3 regions of the Microbacterium sp. ZW T6_19 genome follow, and region 3 is predicted to be linked to each of the others. Evidence: predicted binding sites of a transcription regulator. Region 3 holds the regulator's gene; each other region holds the start of a gene.
The links. The regulator LexA, encoded in region 3, represses DNA repair genes until DNA is damaged. The targets are predictions, from matches to a motif close to TCGAACANNTGTTCGA.
Positions count from the first base shown of each region.

Region 1: ACI3KT_RS06965 (tyramine oxidase subunit B) is a predicted target of LexA. The motif match lies at 3,142-3,157, and genes of this name have one in related genera.
Region 2: ACI3KT_RS17435 (DUF222 domain-containing protein) is a predicted target of LexA. The motif match lies at 2,567-2,582, and genes of this name have one in related genera.

Region 1 covers NZ_JBJDRH010000003.1:410,102-415,498, forward strand. Annotated here, with positions in the region: gene ACI3KT_RS06955 (allantoate amidohydrolase) at 1-738, opposite strand, end outside; gene ACI3KT_RS06960 (FAD-dependent oxidoreductase) at 735-1,925, opposite strand; gene ACI3KT_RS06965 (tyramine oxidase subunit B) at 1,929-3,083, opposite strand; gene ACI3KT_RS06970 (LysR family transcriptional regulator) at 3,232-4,128, shown strand; gene ACI3KT_RS06975 (Dyp-type peroxidase) at 4,395-5,397, opposite strand, start outside.
Region 2 covers NZ_JBJDRH010000015.1:22,314-27,710, forward strand. Annotated here, with positions in the region: gene ACI3KT_RS17425 (Ig-like domain-containing protein) at 1-1,526, opposite strand, end outside; gene ACI3KT_RS17430 (DUF4870 domain-containing protein) at 1,644-2,399, opposite strand; gene ACI3KT_RS17435 (DUF222 domain-containing protein) at 2,593-4,026, shown strand; gene ACI3KT_RS17440 (hypothetical protein) at 4,157-4,978, opposite strand; gene ACI3KT_RS17445 (PP2C family serine/threonine-protein phosphatase) at 4,978-5,397, opposite strand, start outside.
Region 3 covers NZ_JBJDRH010000004.1:351,912-357,308, reverse strand. Annotated here, with positions in the region: gene hisB (imidazoleglycerol-phosphate dehydratase HisB) at 1-351, opposite strand, end outside; gene ACI3KT_RS08715 (histidinol-phosphate transaminase) at 348-1,442, opposite strand; gene ACI3KT_RS08710 (LysM peptidoglycan-binding domain-containing protein) at 1,560-1,922, opposite strand; gene lexA (transcriptional repressor LexA) at 2,217-2,903, shown strand; gene metE (5-methyltetrahydropteroyltriglutamate--homocysteine S-methyltransferase) at 3,023-5,335, opposite strand; gene ACI3KT_RS08695 (methylenetetrahydrofolate reductase) at 5,367-5,397, opposite strand, start outside.

The DNA.
Region 1 (5,397 bases), on a different contig from region 3:
CACCGTCTCGGCGGCGACCACGACCGGGTCCTGTCGATCGGCCATCCGGGTGGCGCCGGCGTGATCTCCACGGCCGTCGATGCGCACGTGCCAGCGGCCGTGGGCGATGATCGCTCCCGCGAGTGCGACGGGCTGCCCCAGGTCCTCGAGACCTCGGCCCTGCTCAACGTGCAGCTCGACGAAAGCGGAGATCGCTGCCAGGCGGGCGGCATCGAGGCCGATCAGTACGGGGTCGAGACCGGCGCCCCTCGCCGCCTCGGCGAAGGTGACCCCGTTCTCGTCGCGCAGCTCTCGCACGCGTTGCGGGTCGACGAGCCCGGCGAGCAGCCGTGTGCCGAGGCAGGCGATGCCGAAGCGCGACCCTTCTTCCTCGGGGAACGCCGCGACGACGAGAGGTCGCACGGGCCGGATGCCGCGCTCTCGAAGGACGTCGACGGCGGCGAGCGCACTGGCGATGCCGAGCGGTCCGTCGAGGTTGCCTCCGCCCGGGACGGAGTCGAGATGCGAGCCCGTGGCGATCGCGTCGACGCGACGCGCGTCGGGAGCATCCCACCACGCCCAGATCACGCCGTTGCCGTCGATCTCGACGTCGAGTCCGCGATGATCGGCCTGCGCGATGAACCAGGCTCTCAGTTCGAGCTCGGGAGCCGAGAACACGGGTCGGGTGTATCCGCCGCGCTCCGGATCGACGCCGATGTGCGCGATCTGGGCGAGGAGGGCGCTTGCGTCGCCGCTCATCGCAGTGCTCCCGCGAAGCGCTGCCCGACGGCGCGGAATCGCTCGGACGATCGTCCGGTTCCGGCGACGAGATCGTGCACGAGTTCGCCGAGCAGGGGAGCGAACTTGGCGCCCTGACCTGAGCACGGCGAGAGGATCGTGACCCCGGCGGCTCGATCGATGATCATGTCGTCGCGCGGCACGTTCGTGAACAGGCAGGTGGTCTCCGCGTAGGACTCGGCCTCCAGCCCCGGCGCGAACTCTTCGACGAATCCGGTCACACGTCCGCGGTTGTCCGGATCGACCGCGCCGTCCTGATCGCGGGCGGAGCGGATGACGCGGCCGCCGTTGTACTCGGCGATCTTCTGTCCGGCGAACTCCGCGTCTCGGCCTCCCGGCAGCCCGTAGGTCTGAATGTCCTCGCCCTTGTAGATGAAGGTCGGCCACGAGGTCTGAGATCCTCGGGCGGGCTCGCCCCGCTCGCTCTGATCCCGATACCTGTAGTGGAACGCGTTCTCCTGGCGCACCTCGAACTCGGGCAGCGCGTCGGCGAAACCCGGCGGCAGGTCGAGCTCGCCCAGCAGCGCGGGCAGCCATCCGCCCGCGGCGACGATCACCTGCTCGGCGTGCACGGTGCGGCCGGTCGTCGACGTGACCAGGTAGCCGGTGAATCCGTGCCGCACGGATGCGACCTCCCACTCGGTGCGCACCTGGGCGCCGGCCGCGCGGGCCAGATCGAGCATCGCGGTCACCGACTCCTCGGCGTCGATGACGCCCGCGCCCGGGTGCCAGAGCACCTCGGTGTCGAAGCGCAGCCCGGGCCAGCGGGTCGCGGCATCCGCGCCCGAGAGCAGCTCGTGCTCGACTCCCACCGTCTCGAGGACCTCGGCGAGCCGGCGCGGATCGCGCACGGCGCCGAAATCCAGCGACCCGCTCGGCGTGATCAGCCGCCTGCCGCTCGCCGCTTCGAGCTCGTCCCACGAGCTCTTCGCCCGCACGACGAGTCCTGCGTAGAACGGGTCGAGATAGCCGTAGCGGAAGATGCGCGCCGAACCGTGCGAGCTGCCGAGGGCGGATGCCGGCACGTCGCGCTCGAGGACGATCACGTCGGCGCCGGACGCCGCGAGGCGCCAGGCGACCGCGGCTCCGCTGAGACCGGCGCCGATGACGGCGTAGGTGGCGGACTCCCGCCTGTCGATGTCGTGCACGGGTCAGACCAGGTCAGGCGCGTCCCAGAGCTTCAGCGTGGTGCCGATGCCCTTCGCGACCGCGTTCTCGTAGACGGTCTTGGCCCAGGCGACATCCTCGACGCCCATGCCTCCCACGCTGAACAGCACGGGCTGCTCGTCGAACTCGCGGCCGACCGCGGTGCCGTCGAACACGTCGCCGATGTTGACCACGCGCGACTCGTCGAGCTCGCCTGCGTCGATGAGGTCCTGCCAGTACAGGCCGATCATGCCGAAGGCGGTCTCGTGCGAGGGCGAGGGGTACTCCTCGGCCCATGCCCCGTAGATCTTCTTGGCGTCCGCGATGAGCCGTGCCTTGCCGGAGGTGGTGTACTCCTTGTCCATGCGCAGATTGGCCGGCAGGCTGAGGAACGCGCCCGGCTTGATCCAGTCGCCGTCGATGTACGGATAGTTCTCCGAGCCGACCAGACCCGTGACCGCTTCGGAGACGATGTCGGAATCGCGCACGGCCTCTTCGACCGTCTCCGCGATCTCGATCGTCGTGAACTGCGGATAGTGCGCCTTCACATAGGCGGCGAACGCCTCGGAAGTGGAACGACGGCGTCCGTTGATGCGGATCGTGTCGAGCGTGGGGCGCGCCGTGGTCATGGCGTGCAGCGCGCTCTTGTTCATGGCGCCTGGGCCAATGATGCCCAGGGACTTCGCGTTCACGGGCGCCAGCTTCTTGGCCGCCGCTCCCGGCACGGCCGCCGTGCGATAGGCGCTCTCGAGATTGCCCGACATGATGGCGAAGGGCGCCCCCGTCTCCTTGTCGTTCAGCACGATCAGGTGGATCGAGCGCGGAAGACCCTTGTCGCGGTTGTCGACGTTCGAGCCGTACCACTTGACGCCGGCGACGTCGAAGCGGCCGCCGAGGTAGGCCGGCATGGCCATGAAGCGCCGGTCGGCTGCATCCAGAGGCATCGTCGGGAAAGGCGACGACGAGGGGAAGCCGATCTGGGCGCCGTGCGAGTTCGCCGAGCTCCCCGCCATCCGATAATCGCCCTTGGCGACCAGCACGAGCACTTCCTCCATGACCTCCATGCACCGCTCCATGTCCTTCATGCCCGCAGCGATGACCTCGGGCTCACTGAGGTAGAGCATGTCGATGCGGGTGTCGGGGGTGGGGTCTGCGGCCATGTCGGGTCCTCCATATCGGGTGCTTCACCACCAGATAAGCCGTCAGAACAACCCCAGGTCAAATACCTTTTCCACCTTCAATTGATAGCGTTTCGCTCGCAATGCGGCCGTAACGGATCGGTAATACACGGCGCGTATCGTGCCGGGAATGGAACTGCGTCAGCTGCGGTACTTCATGGCCGTCGCGGACGAGCTCCACTTCGGGCGCGCGGCGCAGAAGCTGCATATGTCACAGCCGCCGCTGAGCGTGCAGATCGGACGTCTCGAGCGAGAAGTGGGCACGCCGCTGTTCGTCCGCAGCACGCGCCGTGTCGCTCTCACCGCTGCGGGCATGCATCTGCAGGAGAGCGCGCGGCGGATCCTCGACGAGGTCGACGCGGTGCGGGCGGACATGCGCGACTACGTCGGCGGACTCTCCGGTCAGCTCACGGCCGGCTTCGTCAGCTCGGCGAACTACACCGTGCTGCCGGAGGTCGTCCGACTGTTCCGCGCCAGACGCCCGAAGGTGAGCCTCACGCTCGTGCCGCTCACCTCGGGCGAGCAGTTCGACCGTCTCCGTGCGGGCACTCTCGACATCGGCATCGTCCGCGACGAGCTCCCTCGGACCGGAGTCGGCGCCGATTCGCTGTCGACCGCCGTGGTCTTCGAGGAGCGTCTCGTGGCGTGCCTGCCCGCCGGCCATGCGCTCGCGGACCGCGCCGAGGCCTCCCTTCAGGACGTCATCGCCGAACCGATGATCGCCTACCCCCGTGCGCTGATGCCCGGTTACGTCGATCGGGTGACCGAGCTCCTCGCTCAGGCGGGACGCATGCGCGTGGTCGAAGAGGTCGTGCACCAGGAGACGGCGCTGGGGTTCGTGGCGGCGGGTGTGGGGATCAGCATCCTGCCGGAGTCGGTCCGCCAGCTGGTGCCGCCGTCCATCGCCGTCGTACCCCTCGCCGGATCACCGACGACGCGGCTCCTGGCCGCCTGGCGCACGCGGGACGACGAGAGCGCGGTCCGCGGGGCGTTCCTGGAGTGCCTGCGGGACGCAGCGTCCGCCTGACGGCTCTTTCCGCGGGTTCAGCGCTCGGCATCCACCTCGTCGTCCTGGAGGTCGAAGTCGTCGGGCGCTTCCTCGGGCACGAGCGGCTCCTGGGGGCCCAGGAAGGCTTCGGGATTCATCATCATGCTCTCCTCTCCTGTTCAGGTGGAGTCCAGCATCCGCGCGCGGCGCACACGGGGCAGGCCCGTTGACAGGAAGGGGTCGCCGGAGTATCCCGTCGCCGCCTCGTCCCCTCCGCCGGTCGAGAAGGGACCAGGCGGACGACATCAGGCGAAGAGCGTGTCTCCGATGAACCCGCCCTCTTCGCATCCGGGCGGGACGGCGAAGACCGCGGAGCCGATCGGCGTCGTCCACTCGTTCAGCAGATCGAGTTCGGCGAGGCGCCGCTGCATCGGCGTGAACTGCCGCTCGACGTCGGCCTGGAAGGACACGAAGATCAGGCCGGAGTCGGAAAGCCCCGCGCCGATGGGTCGCTCCTCGTAGTTGTAGGCCCGCCGGAAGATCTTCTCGGCATCGTCCCCCCGCGCACGCCGGATGTGCGCGAACTGAGGGATCACCGGGAAGCCGATCGCCGTCTTCGCGTCGAAGTCCGGCTCGTCGAACTCCTCGCCGCCGGTGAGCGGCGCACCGTTCGAGAGTCGGCGCCCGACGGACGCCTCTCGACCGCTGCGATCCAGGCGATCCCATTTGTCGAGGTCCATCCGGATGCGTCGGATCACGACGCCCGTCCCGCCGGCGAGCCACCCTTCGCGCGACCACACGACGTCGTCGAACTCCTGGGTGCCGGGTCGCGGGTTGGCGGTGCCGTCGACCTGGCCGAACAGGTTGCGCATCGTCGTTCCCGGGCGCTCGGTGCCGTACGCACGGCGGAAGCCCGCCTGCGTCCAGCGCACGGCGGCGAACGACCTCGAGTCCTTCAGCAGCATCCGCCCCGCGTGCGCGACGGTGAGCGGGTCGTCGGCCGCGATCTGGATGAGCAGGTCTCCGTCGGAGAACTCCGGCTGCAGCGCGTCGATCCCGAAGGCCGGCAGGGGAGCGAGCCAGGCCGGCGGCTGCGCGCTCGCCCTCGCCACGAGCCGCGCGCCGAAACCGAAGGTGACGGTGAGACGTGCGGGGCTCGCGGCGAGCTCGGGTTCCGAGTCGGCGAGGGCGGGCCTGCCCTGGGTCAGCCTCGCCGCGTCATCAGTGAGGAGCCGCAGCAGGCGGATGATCCCGTCACGGTCGACGGCGTCGAACAGGTCGAGCGCGATGAACATCCCGTGGGCTTGA
Region 2 (5,397 bases), on a different contig from region 3:
CCTTCTTCGACGGCGAGCGCGGTCGTGCGCTGCTGCCCGGGCGCGCCGTTGACATCCCACCCGTGCACCGAGAGCTGCACCGTCGCCGACGCTTTGCCTCCTCGCCCGTCGTCGATGTCGTACTCGAACGATCCGCCGCCCGTGGTGTCTTCGTCGACCGCGATCTGCAGGGCGCCGCCGTTGTTCACGGGCTGCACGTCGCCGAGCGCGGGCTGGCTCTGCGCGAGCGCGGCGACGAGCACGTCGCCGTCGGCGTCGGTGTCGTTGTCGAGCACCGGGAGCATCGTCGTGCGTCCAGGACGGACGCCGAAGTCGTCGTCCTCAGCGACGGGGACCGTGTTCTGCTCACTGCGCTCGGGGAGTGTGGTCTCCACCGTCTCCTCGGTGGTGTCCTCCTGGTTCTCCGACTCGCCCTCCGGAGGGACGATGTCGTCCCAGTTGTCGACCCGCTGCAGACTCTGGTTGGGCAGCCATGCCGCTCCGCCGACGGTGTCGTTCAGCACGATCACGTCCCGGTTCACACGGAAGACCAGGCGCTTCGAGCCCTCGGCATCCGGGATCTGCTGGTTCACGTCGTTCGTGTCGCCCTCGCACTCCCGCACGAAGGTCGCCGATCCGGCCCAGGCGCCGTAGGCGCAGCCGCGGAGCCACACCGGCGCCGCCGGCGCCCCCGTGCCGCCGACATCCGTCGTCGTCGGCTCGCGGCCGTCGAGCGGGATGCTCAGAAGCGAGGATGCCGTGGCCACGGACACCGAGCCCGTCTGCGCCGACGGCTGCTGCAGCACCGCGCCATCGGCGTCGGGGATCTCGGTGCGGATGCCGCCGGGGGCGAGGACGACCCCCGCCGCGGAATCCAGCACCACGGGAGTGCTGCCGACCGCGGTGATCGACGCCGTCTCGGAATCGTCGATCTCTCCGATGGAGGACGTGGAGGGCTCCAGCCCCTCGCCTTCGTTGTCGACGGGAACCGTGACGACCTCGCCGCGCGCCGAGGAGAGCCCGAACACGGTGCCGTCCTTCGCCACGGTGACGTCGGCGTCCGCGCCGAGTTCAGCAGTGGGATCGGCGGCCTTGATCTCGAACGACGAGAGCCCCTTGATCGGCACGACCCACAGATCGCCGGATTTGCGGTCCAGGACGGCAGCGGTCTGATTCCCGAGCGCGACCTTCGCCGAGCCGGGGATCGCGGTCGAATCCGCCAGTGTGACGTGCGCGGGGTCGACGACCGTCGCGGTGGCGGCGTCGGTGTCGACGACGACGACGTTCGCGGCATCCTGAAGGATGTCGAAGCTGTCGGTGCCGTTGCGCAGCCCGCCGTCGAGAAGTGCGGACTCGTAGTTGAAATGCCCGACGAGCAGGCTCGAGGTCTTGGTGATCCACACGCCGCCGTCGTTCAGGTCGACCTTGGTGGTGGGATTGCCCTGGTAGGAGAAGGCCAACGTGGTGATCGCGACGACGCCTGCGACGACGCCCGCCGCCGACGCCAGCGTCTTCGGCCGCGCGCGCATTCGCGAAAAGACCTTCATCTGGTGATACTCCCCCGGGGTTGTTGCTCGCCGCGCCGGCTCCGAGCCGACGACGCACCCGGCGAGTCTAGTTGTCGCGGACTGAACCGACGATGGGCAGACCTGCCCATCCCGCCCTCAGTCGCGGAGGAACGGGAGCGCGAGCACCGGGCGGTGCACAGCACGGTCGGAGACCACGCACCCGCGGATCATGGTGACCAGGCAGTAGACCCCGATGCCGAGCAGAAGGAGCACCGGGATGCCGATCCAGCCCGACGGCGCACTCCGATAGGCGCCGTACGACTCCTCATATGAAGAGATCGACGTCGCGATGCCGACGATCACGATCAGCGCATACGAGACGATCACGTACAGCAGGAAGCTGAGGGCCCAGTTCGCCGCCCAGCGCGCGTTCTCGCGGACGATCGGGAGGGGTGATCGACGCGCGCTCGAGCGTTGCACGAGCGAGACGATCACCGTCACGAGGGCGCCGACGTAGGGCACGAAGACGAGGAACTGCAGGCCCCAGAACTTTCGACCGCTGGGCACGACGTAGCCGTATGCGGGATAGCCGGGCGAGATCGGGTATCCGCCTTGCGCCATCGGGTAGCCCTGCGGCGTCGGGTAGCCCTGGGCGGGGTATCCGCCCTGTGCGCTCGGGTAACCCGGCGCCGGGTAGCCGCCCTGCGCGTTGGGGTAGCTCGGCGCGGGGTAGCCGCCCTGCGCCGTCGGGTAGCCCGGTGCGGGTGCCGGATGCAGAGGTGCGGGGCCGGCGGAGTGGCCGGGGTTCAGAGGAGCGAGCGGCAGGCTCTGCCCCGGTGGCACCGCGGGAGGAGCCGTCGGCTCGTAGGCGGATGCCGATCTCGGCTGCTGCGGATACTGCGCGTCGGACATGACTCTCCCCCGGCCAGTCGGGCTCCCCCTGAGTCCCGACGCTCCCATCCTCGCACGATCGAGGGCGCGCGATTCCGTCGCGTGGGAAGGCAGCCGCAGAGGCGCTCGAGCTCCGGTCCGAACTGCTGATGGATGAGGGGACACAGGCGACTGCCCCCTTCCTTTATTCGTACTTATGTTCTAAACTTGAGGCATGGCCTCCCTGGATGACGAGTTCGCGTTGCGGCAGACGCTGCTCGACGACTGGCTCGAGGCGCGCCGCCAGATCGCGGTCTTGGAGGCGCGGGCGTCCGATCTTCTTGCCGCCCGGTTGCGGGTGTACGACGCGGACGTGCAGGGTGACGGGTTCCACCGTGACGCGATGCACCGGTCGATGATCGCGGAGTACTCCGCCTCCGGCCGCATCGCGCAGGGCACAGTCGAGCGGGCGTTCGTCGACGCGTTCTTCCTTCAGCGGGACTACCCCGAGGTCGTGGCATCCTTCACGCGCGGACAGGTGACGGCGGCGCACGTTCACGAGATCATCTCGGCCGGGTTCGCTGTGCGCGACGCGATCGACGACGGGCGAGCGGATGCGGGCCTGCATCACATGTACGAGGCGGCCGCTCTCGTCGTCGCCGAAACCGCGACCCCGGCGCGAACGAAGGCACAGGTGCGTCAGATCGCAGCCGCCCTTGCCGGCGTCGGCGTCACCGAGCGGCATCGGCGCGCGCAGAGCGAGCGGACCGTGACGATGACGAGCGTGGGCGACGGTCTCGCGCTGCTGCAGCTCGTGCTGCCCGAGCACCTCGCAGTCGCGATCCTCGACCGACTGACTCAGGTCGCTCAGCATCTGATGAGCACCCGTGACGACTCCGACCCGGTGCTCGACCTCGACGTCCTCGACCGCGGTGACGACCCTGTGCGCCCAGAGAACCTCGACGCCGCCGACCCTGGCTGGGACGACATGGCCATCTTCGGCGAGTCCGACACGTTCACCACCGACCCGCTCGTTGACCCCCTCACCGACGACGCGTCACCCGACTGGGAGCATCCTCGGATCGATGACCGCGGAATCGACGCGGTGCGCGCCGATCTCGCCACCGACCTCCTCCTCGGCGCCGCCCCGACCACCGTGACCGGCACGGCGATCGAGAACATTCGCGGGCGGGTGCAGGTCACCCTGTCTGCGACGACCCTCGCCGACCACGACGACCGCCCCGCGGAGCTCGACGGGCATGGGCCCCTGCAGCCCGACGCCGCCCGCGACTTCGCCGGGCACGCCGACACCTGGTCGCGACTGTTCCTCTCCCCGACCGGGATGCTCGTCGAGACCGACGCGTACACACCGACCGCCGCGATGAAACGGTTCCTGCGTGCCCGCGACCCGCATTGCCGATTCCCCGGATGCCGGATGCCGGTGCACCGCTGCCAGATCGACCACAATCACGATCATGCTCTCGGCGGCAGAACCCGGCTCGACAACCTCTCGGCGTTCTGCGTCGGCCATCACACGCTGAAACACCCCGACCTCGATGAGCGGCACCGATGGACAGCGCGGCAGCTCCCCGGCGGAGAAGTGCAGTGGACCAGCCCTCTCGGTCGCGCGTACGTCGACCCGCCGCCCCGGCGAGTGATGTTCGTCTGACCGATCACGCACCGGGTTCAGCGATCACGCACCGGGTTCAGCGTTCACGCACCGGGTTCAGCGTTCACGCTATGGCGCGGGGCACCCTCCCTCGACCTGCGTGCGGACCGCGATTCAGAGGAAGCGCGATTCAGAGGAGGACGGTGAATCCGAGGAGCACCAGGCCGACGACCGACACGACGCAGGCCCCCGACACGGCAGCGACGGCATACAGGCTGCGCCGGCGTGCGGCTTTCGCCACCGAGACCCTGTCGGCGTCGATCACGCGGGTCGGAGCGATGTCTCCAGGAGACGCAGGAGGACGGTGCGGTGTGCGCGGCGCTGCACGAGGCTTGTAGATGGCCGGGGGCATCTCCACGTCGGCAGCCGGAGGACGGCTCACCGTGTCGTAGAGCTCTTCGTCGTCCTCTGCGCGCTCCGGCGGAGCATCCGTCCGTCGGCGCCTCTCGACCGCGACCGTGCGGTCCTCGACGGAAACCTCGTCAGCCGTCAGATCTGGTCGACGCCGCCGCTCCACCGCGACGGTGCGATCGTCGATCATGTGCGTGTGTTCATCGAGGTCGTCGTCGGACTCGGAATCGTCTGCGCCGCCGCGACGCCGACGACCCATCACGACGGTGTGATCCTCGACCAGGGGCGAATCCTCGTCGACGTCGTCATCGGACTCGGAATCCACGGCACGCCGGCGTCGACCCATCACCACCGTGCGGTCCTCGACCAGGGGCGAATCCTCGTCGAGGTCGTCGTCAGACTCAGAATCCACGGCACGCCGGCGTCGACCCATCACGACGGTGCGGTCCTCGACCATCGGCGCGTTCTCGTCGGCGCCGTCCCCTGCGACGGCCTCGGCGCCGGCATCCGCTGGGATCGGCCCCTCGCCCGCCTGGCTGCGCCGACGCACCCGGCGGGTGAGTCTCACCGTCGCCTCGGGGATGTCGTCGTCGGAGTCCATCAGCCGCGCCTCCTCACGGGGACCGTGGTGCCTTCGAGCATGGTCGACGTGTGCACCGCCGAGGAGGACTGGCGGCTGTCGGTGGAGTCCTGCAGACCGCCCGCTATTCCTCCCGAGACGACGTCGACCACGACGACCGAGATGTTGTCGCGCCCGCCCGCCTGCTTGGCCCGGCGCACGAGGGCGGCAGCCGCGGTCTCGGGACGTCCGCACATGGTCAGAGTCGCCCTGATGCCCTCGTCGCTGACCTCGCCGCTCAGCCCGTCGGAGCAGATCAGCAGCCGCTCGCCGTTCACGACCGGCACCAGCCAGCTGTCGGCCATGTTGTCGTCGGCGCCGATCGCCCGTGTGATGACGTTGCGCTGCGGAAAGGTCGCGAGATCCTCAGCACGCAGCTCGCCCGCGTCGACGAGCTCCTG
Region 3 (5,397 bases):
ACGCCCCGAGATGTCGACGACAGCCTGAGCGAGAGCCTCGTCGAGAGGCACGAGAGCGTCGCCGTACCGCGAGATGCCCGACTTGTCGCCGAGTGCCTCGCGGATCGCCTGGCCGAGCACGATCGAGACGTCCTCGACCGTGTGGTGCGCGTCGATGTCGGTGTCGCCGGATGCGCGCACGGTGAGGTCGGTGAGCGAGTGCTTCGCGAACGCCGTGAGCATGTGATCGAAGAACGGCACGGAGGTGTCGATGTGACTGACGCCCGTCCCGTCGAGGTTCAACTCGAGTTCGACGGTCGACTCGGACGTGCTGCGGACACGACGAGAGGTGCGAGGCGCGGGGGTGCTCATGAAGCCGATCCTATCGAGGCGAGAGCGTCCAGGAACGCCGTGGTCTCCGCCTCGGTTCCCGCGGTGACGCGGAGGTGCCCGGGGATCCCGACGTCGCGGATGAGCACGCCCTGGTCGTACAGCCCCTGCCAGGTCGCCTTCGGATCGGACACGCCACCGAACAGGACGAAGTTCGACCAGGACTCGTGGGGGGTGTAGCCGAGCGCCTCGAGCGTGGCCGAGATGCGGTCGCGCTGCTCGACGATCTCGTCGACCATCCCCAGCATCACGTCGGCGTTGCGCAGAGCGGCGACGGCAGCGGCCTGCGTGAGCGCACTCAGGTGGTACGGCAGACGCACCAGCCTCAGTGCGTCGATGAACGCGGGGTCGGCGGCGAGATAGCCGACTCGGGCGCCCGCGAAGGCGAAGGCCTTGCTCATGGTCCGCGAGACGGCGAGGCGCGGACGCCCCTCGAGCAGGCTGAGGGCGGATGCCGCATCCCGCGGCGCGAACTCCTGATAAGCCTCGTCCACGATCACGATGCCACGAGCCGCGTCGTACACCGCCTCGACCACGTCGAGCCCAAGCGGCGTGCCGGTCGGATTGTTCGGCGAGCACAACAGGATCACGTCGGGATCCGCGTCGCGCACCTGCGCCGCGGCGTCGTCCGGGGTGATCGTGTAGTCCGGCTCGCGGGTGCCGGCCACCCAGCGGGCACCTGTCCCCTGAGCGATCAGCGGATACATCGAATAGGTGGGCGCGAAACTGAACGCGGTGCGCCCAGGGCCGCCGAAGGCCTGCAGGATGTGCTGCAGCACCTCATTCGATCCGTTGCCCGCCCAGATCTGCTCGGAGGTCAGACCGTGCCCGAGGTACGACGCGAACGCCTCACGCAGCGTCGTGAACTCCCGGTCGGGGTAGCGGTTCACGTCGCGGATCGCGACCGCGATGTCGTCGAGGATGTCGCTGGCGACGGCATCCGGCACCGGATGGGTGTTCTCGTTGACGTTGAGCGCGATCGGGAGGGGAGCCTGAGGTGCACCGTAAGGCGTCAGCCCCCGGAGGTCGTCGCGAAGCGGCAGGTCGTCAAGAGAAGCGGTCACCCTTCCCATGCTAGAACGCACCGGCTATGCAACCGAGCCAGGTGACACACTTCGCCCCTTGGGTTCCTGAGCCTGCCGAAGGACGCTCCCAGAACCGAACGATGGTCAGTTCGCGTACATCGATGGTCAGCTCGTGTACCGAGCAGGGATCGCGAGCTCGTCACCGACCTGCAGGGTCGAACCCTCGAGCATGTTGAGGTCGCTGATCTCGTCCATGACGCCGCGCGGGTCCTCATTCGGAGCGACCTTCGAGGCGATCGACCAGAGCGAGTCACCGGGCACGACCGTGACGGTCTCGAACGTCGCCGTGGAGACCGCGTCGTTCGAGGCCAGAGCGCTGCCGCCGCTGAGGACGCCGAATGCGATACCAGCGGCGAGAGGGATCGACGCGAGGGCCAGGAGCACACGGCGACCACGCGCCGTCACTCGCAGGCGCGTCGCCGGACGTGCCGGAAGAACTGCCGCGGTGCCGAAGGCGATGGTGCTCATGTCGTGCTCCTTCTTGTCGCTTCCCTGCGGGAAGCCCCCTGAGGGGGAAGTTGGCGTAGCGTTCGCATTCAGGACTCGGCCGGGAGCCGTGGATGCGAAGCTACGTTCCGAATCTATATTCGAATTCGAACATCTGTCAAGCGTTCTTCGAAACCTGGTTCGAGAATCTGCCGACACGCTCGAACAGATCTTCCAGATCGGCCCGTTTCTCGGATACGGTTTCGATACGGACACCACATCACGGACCACCGACATTCGAACTGCGGCCCCGGAATCACGCATCTAAGGAGCACGATGAGCGACAACTCCGCACCTGAGCCCGAGGCGCCGCGCACCCGTCGCCGAAAGAGCCTGAGCCCCAAGCAGATGGCGATCCTCGAGGTGATCCAGAACTCGATCAGCCGGCACGGCTATCCGCCGAGCATGCGCGAGATCGGCGACGCCGTCGGCCTCAAGTCGCTGTCGAGCGTCACCCATCAGCTCGGCCAGCTCGAGCTCAGCGGCTACCTGCGCCGCGACCCTGGAAAGACCCGTGCCATGGAGGTGCTGATCGATCTGCCAGGCACGAGCGGCGAGAACCCCGCCGACGTCGCGACCCCGGTGGGCGATGCCGCCCTGGTGCCGCTCGTCGGACGCATCGCAGCCGGAGTCCCGATCACGGCCGATCAGCAGGTCGAGGAGATCTTCCCGCTCCCCCGCCAGCTGGTAGGCAAGGGCGACCTGTTCATGCTCAAGGTGTCAGGCGAGTCCATGATCGACGCGGCGATCTGCGACGGCGACTGGGTCGTCGTCCGCACCCAGCACACGGCCGAGAACGGCGAGATCGTCGCCGCCATGCTCGACGGCGAGGCCACAGTCAAGGTCCTCCGCCGTCGTGACGGTCACACCTGGCTGCTCCCCCGGAACTCCGCTTTCGAACCGATCCTCGGCGACGAATCGACGATCCTCGGCAAGGTCGTGGCGGTGCTCCGCGCCGTCTGAACGGTCTCCGACGCGCAGAAGCCCCCTTCACAGGTGAAGGGGGCTTCTGCTGTTCGCGGGCGGCGCCGGCATCCGTTCTCGGCGGGCTCCCGGCACTGCTGCGGACCGACGATCCTCGATCAGACGGCGACCGAGACGTCCTCCCGGACGCGACGGGTCGCCTCGACGATGTTGCGCAGCGACGCGACCGTCTCGTCGTAGCCGCGGGTCTTCAGACCGCAATCGGGGTTCACCCAGAGCTGACGCAGCGGGATCTCGTCGACGGCCCGGCGCAGGAGCGCCTCGACCTCTTCGACGCTCGGCACCCGCGGCGAGTGGATGTCGTACACGCCGGGCCCGATGCCGTGGTCGAAGCCCGCCTCGGCGACGTCCGCGACGACCTCCATACGGCTGCGTGCCGCCTCGATCGAGGTGACGTCGGCGTCGAGCGCCCGGATCGCGTCGATCACGACCCCGAACTCCGAGTAGCAGAGGTGCGTGTGCACCTGCGTGCCTGAGGCGGCTCCACCCGTGGCGAGACGGAACGAGTCCACCGACCACTGCAGGTACTCGGGCTGGTCCGCCTTCTTGAGCGGGAGCAGCTCGCGCAGCGCGGGCTCGTCGACCTGGATGATCGCGATGCCCGCGGCCTCGAGGTCGGCGATCTCATCGCGCAGCGCGAGCGCGACCTGGTTGGCCGTCTCGGCGAGCGGCTGGTCGTCGCGGACGAACGACCAGGCGAGGATCGTCACGGGGCCCGTGAGCATGCCCTTCATGTGCGCGGTGGTCAGTGACTGCGCGTACGTGGACCAGCCCACCGTGATGGGCGCCGGACGCGAGACGTCGCCCCAGAGGATGGACGGACGCGTCGCGCGGGAACCGTAGGACTGCACCCAGCCGTTCTCGGTGACGTCGAAGCCATCGAGGTTCTCGGCGAAGTACTGCACCATGTCGTTGCGCTCCGGCTCGCCGTGCACGAGGACGTCGAGACCGAGATCCTCCTGCAGTGAGACGACGCTGGCGACTTCACGGCGCAGGAACTCCTCGTAGTCCTCCACGGGGATCTCGCCCTTCGTGAAGCGGGCGCGTGCCTGGCGGATGTCACCGGTCTGCGGGAACGATCCGATCGTGGTGAGCGGCAGGGCGGGCAGGCCGAGCGCCTCCTGGGCCGCTTCGCGCTCCTCGTAGGACGCACGCGAGAAGTCGGCGTCGGTGAGGGCGCGATCGCGCACGGCGCCGTCGCGCACGCCCGGGGCCGACAGTCGGTCGGCCAGGGCGGCGGATGCCGCGTCGAGCTCGGCCGCGATCGCGCTGCGTCCTTCGGCGAGGCCGCGAGCGAGGGTCACGACCTGCGCGACCTTCTGGTCGGCGAACGCGAGCCACGAGACCAGGCGCGCGTCGAGCTTCGTCTCGTCGTCGACGTCATGCGGCACGTGCAGCAGCGAGGTGGAGGTGGATGCCGAGACGGATGCCGCACCGAGTCCGCCCAGCGCCTCGAGCTTGTCGGCCGCCGCAGCGAGATCGCCGCGCCAGATGTTGTGCCCGTCGATCGCTCCCCCGACGAGGGCCTTGCCTTCGAGGCCCGGGGCCTCCGCGGGCACTCCACCGCGGACGAGGTCCACCCCGATCGCCTCGATCGGGGCGGCGGCGAGCACCGGGAACACCTCGCCGAGGTCGGCGTAGGGAGCTGCGACCAGGATCGAGGGACGGTCGGACGAGCCACCGAGCACAGCCAGCGCGCGGGCCGCAGCATCCGCCAGTTGGGCGACGGACGCGGGCAGCGACTCGCTCACGAGCGCCGGTTCGTCGAGCTGCACCCACTCCGCTCCCGCATCCTTCAGGGCCGCGAGGAGTTCGACGTAGACGGGCAGAAGGTCGTCGAGGCGGGAAAGCGGGTCGAAGTCATCGGGCGCGCCGTCCGCCGCCTTCGCCAGCGCGAGGAGCGTGACGGGTCCGACGATCACAGGACGCGTCACGAAGCCGGCGGCGACGCCCTCGGCGACGTCGCGCACGAGACGGTCGTCGGAGAGCGAGAAGCTCGTGTCCGGCCCGATCTCGGGCACCAGGTAGTGATAGTTCGAGTCGAACCACTTCGTCATCTCGAGCGGAGCGCGATCGCCCTCACCGCGCGCGATCGTGAAGTAGGCGGGAAGCCCGATCGTGCCGTCCGCCGCGCGGAGGTCTTCGAAGCGTGCGGGGATCGCACCGACGGCGACTGCGGCGTCGAGCACCTGGTCGTAGAAAGAGAACGACTCGGGGATGGCGGAGTCGGCGCGGCCGAGACCGAGCGAGGCGAGCCGTTCGCGGGTCGCGGCTCGGAGTTCCGCGGCGGTCGCCTCGAGCTGGGCGAGGTCGGAGCGACCGGCCCAGAACGCCTCGACGGCCTTCTTGAGCTCGCGGCGTCGGCCGATGCGGGGGTAGCCGAGGATGGTGCCCTCAGGGAATCCGGACATGGTGGAGCCTTTCGATGGGGGTTCAGCGGGGTCAGCGGATGCGAGCGACCGGCAGGACGCCG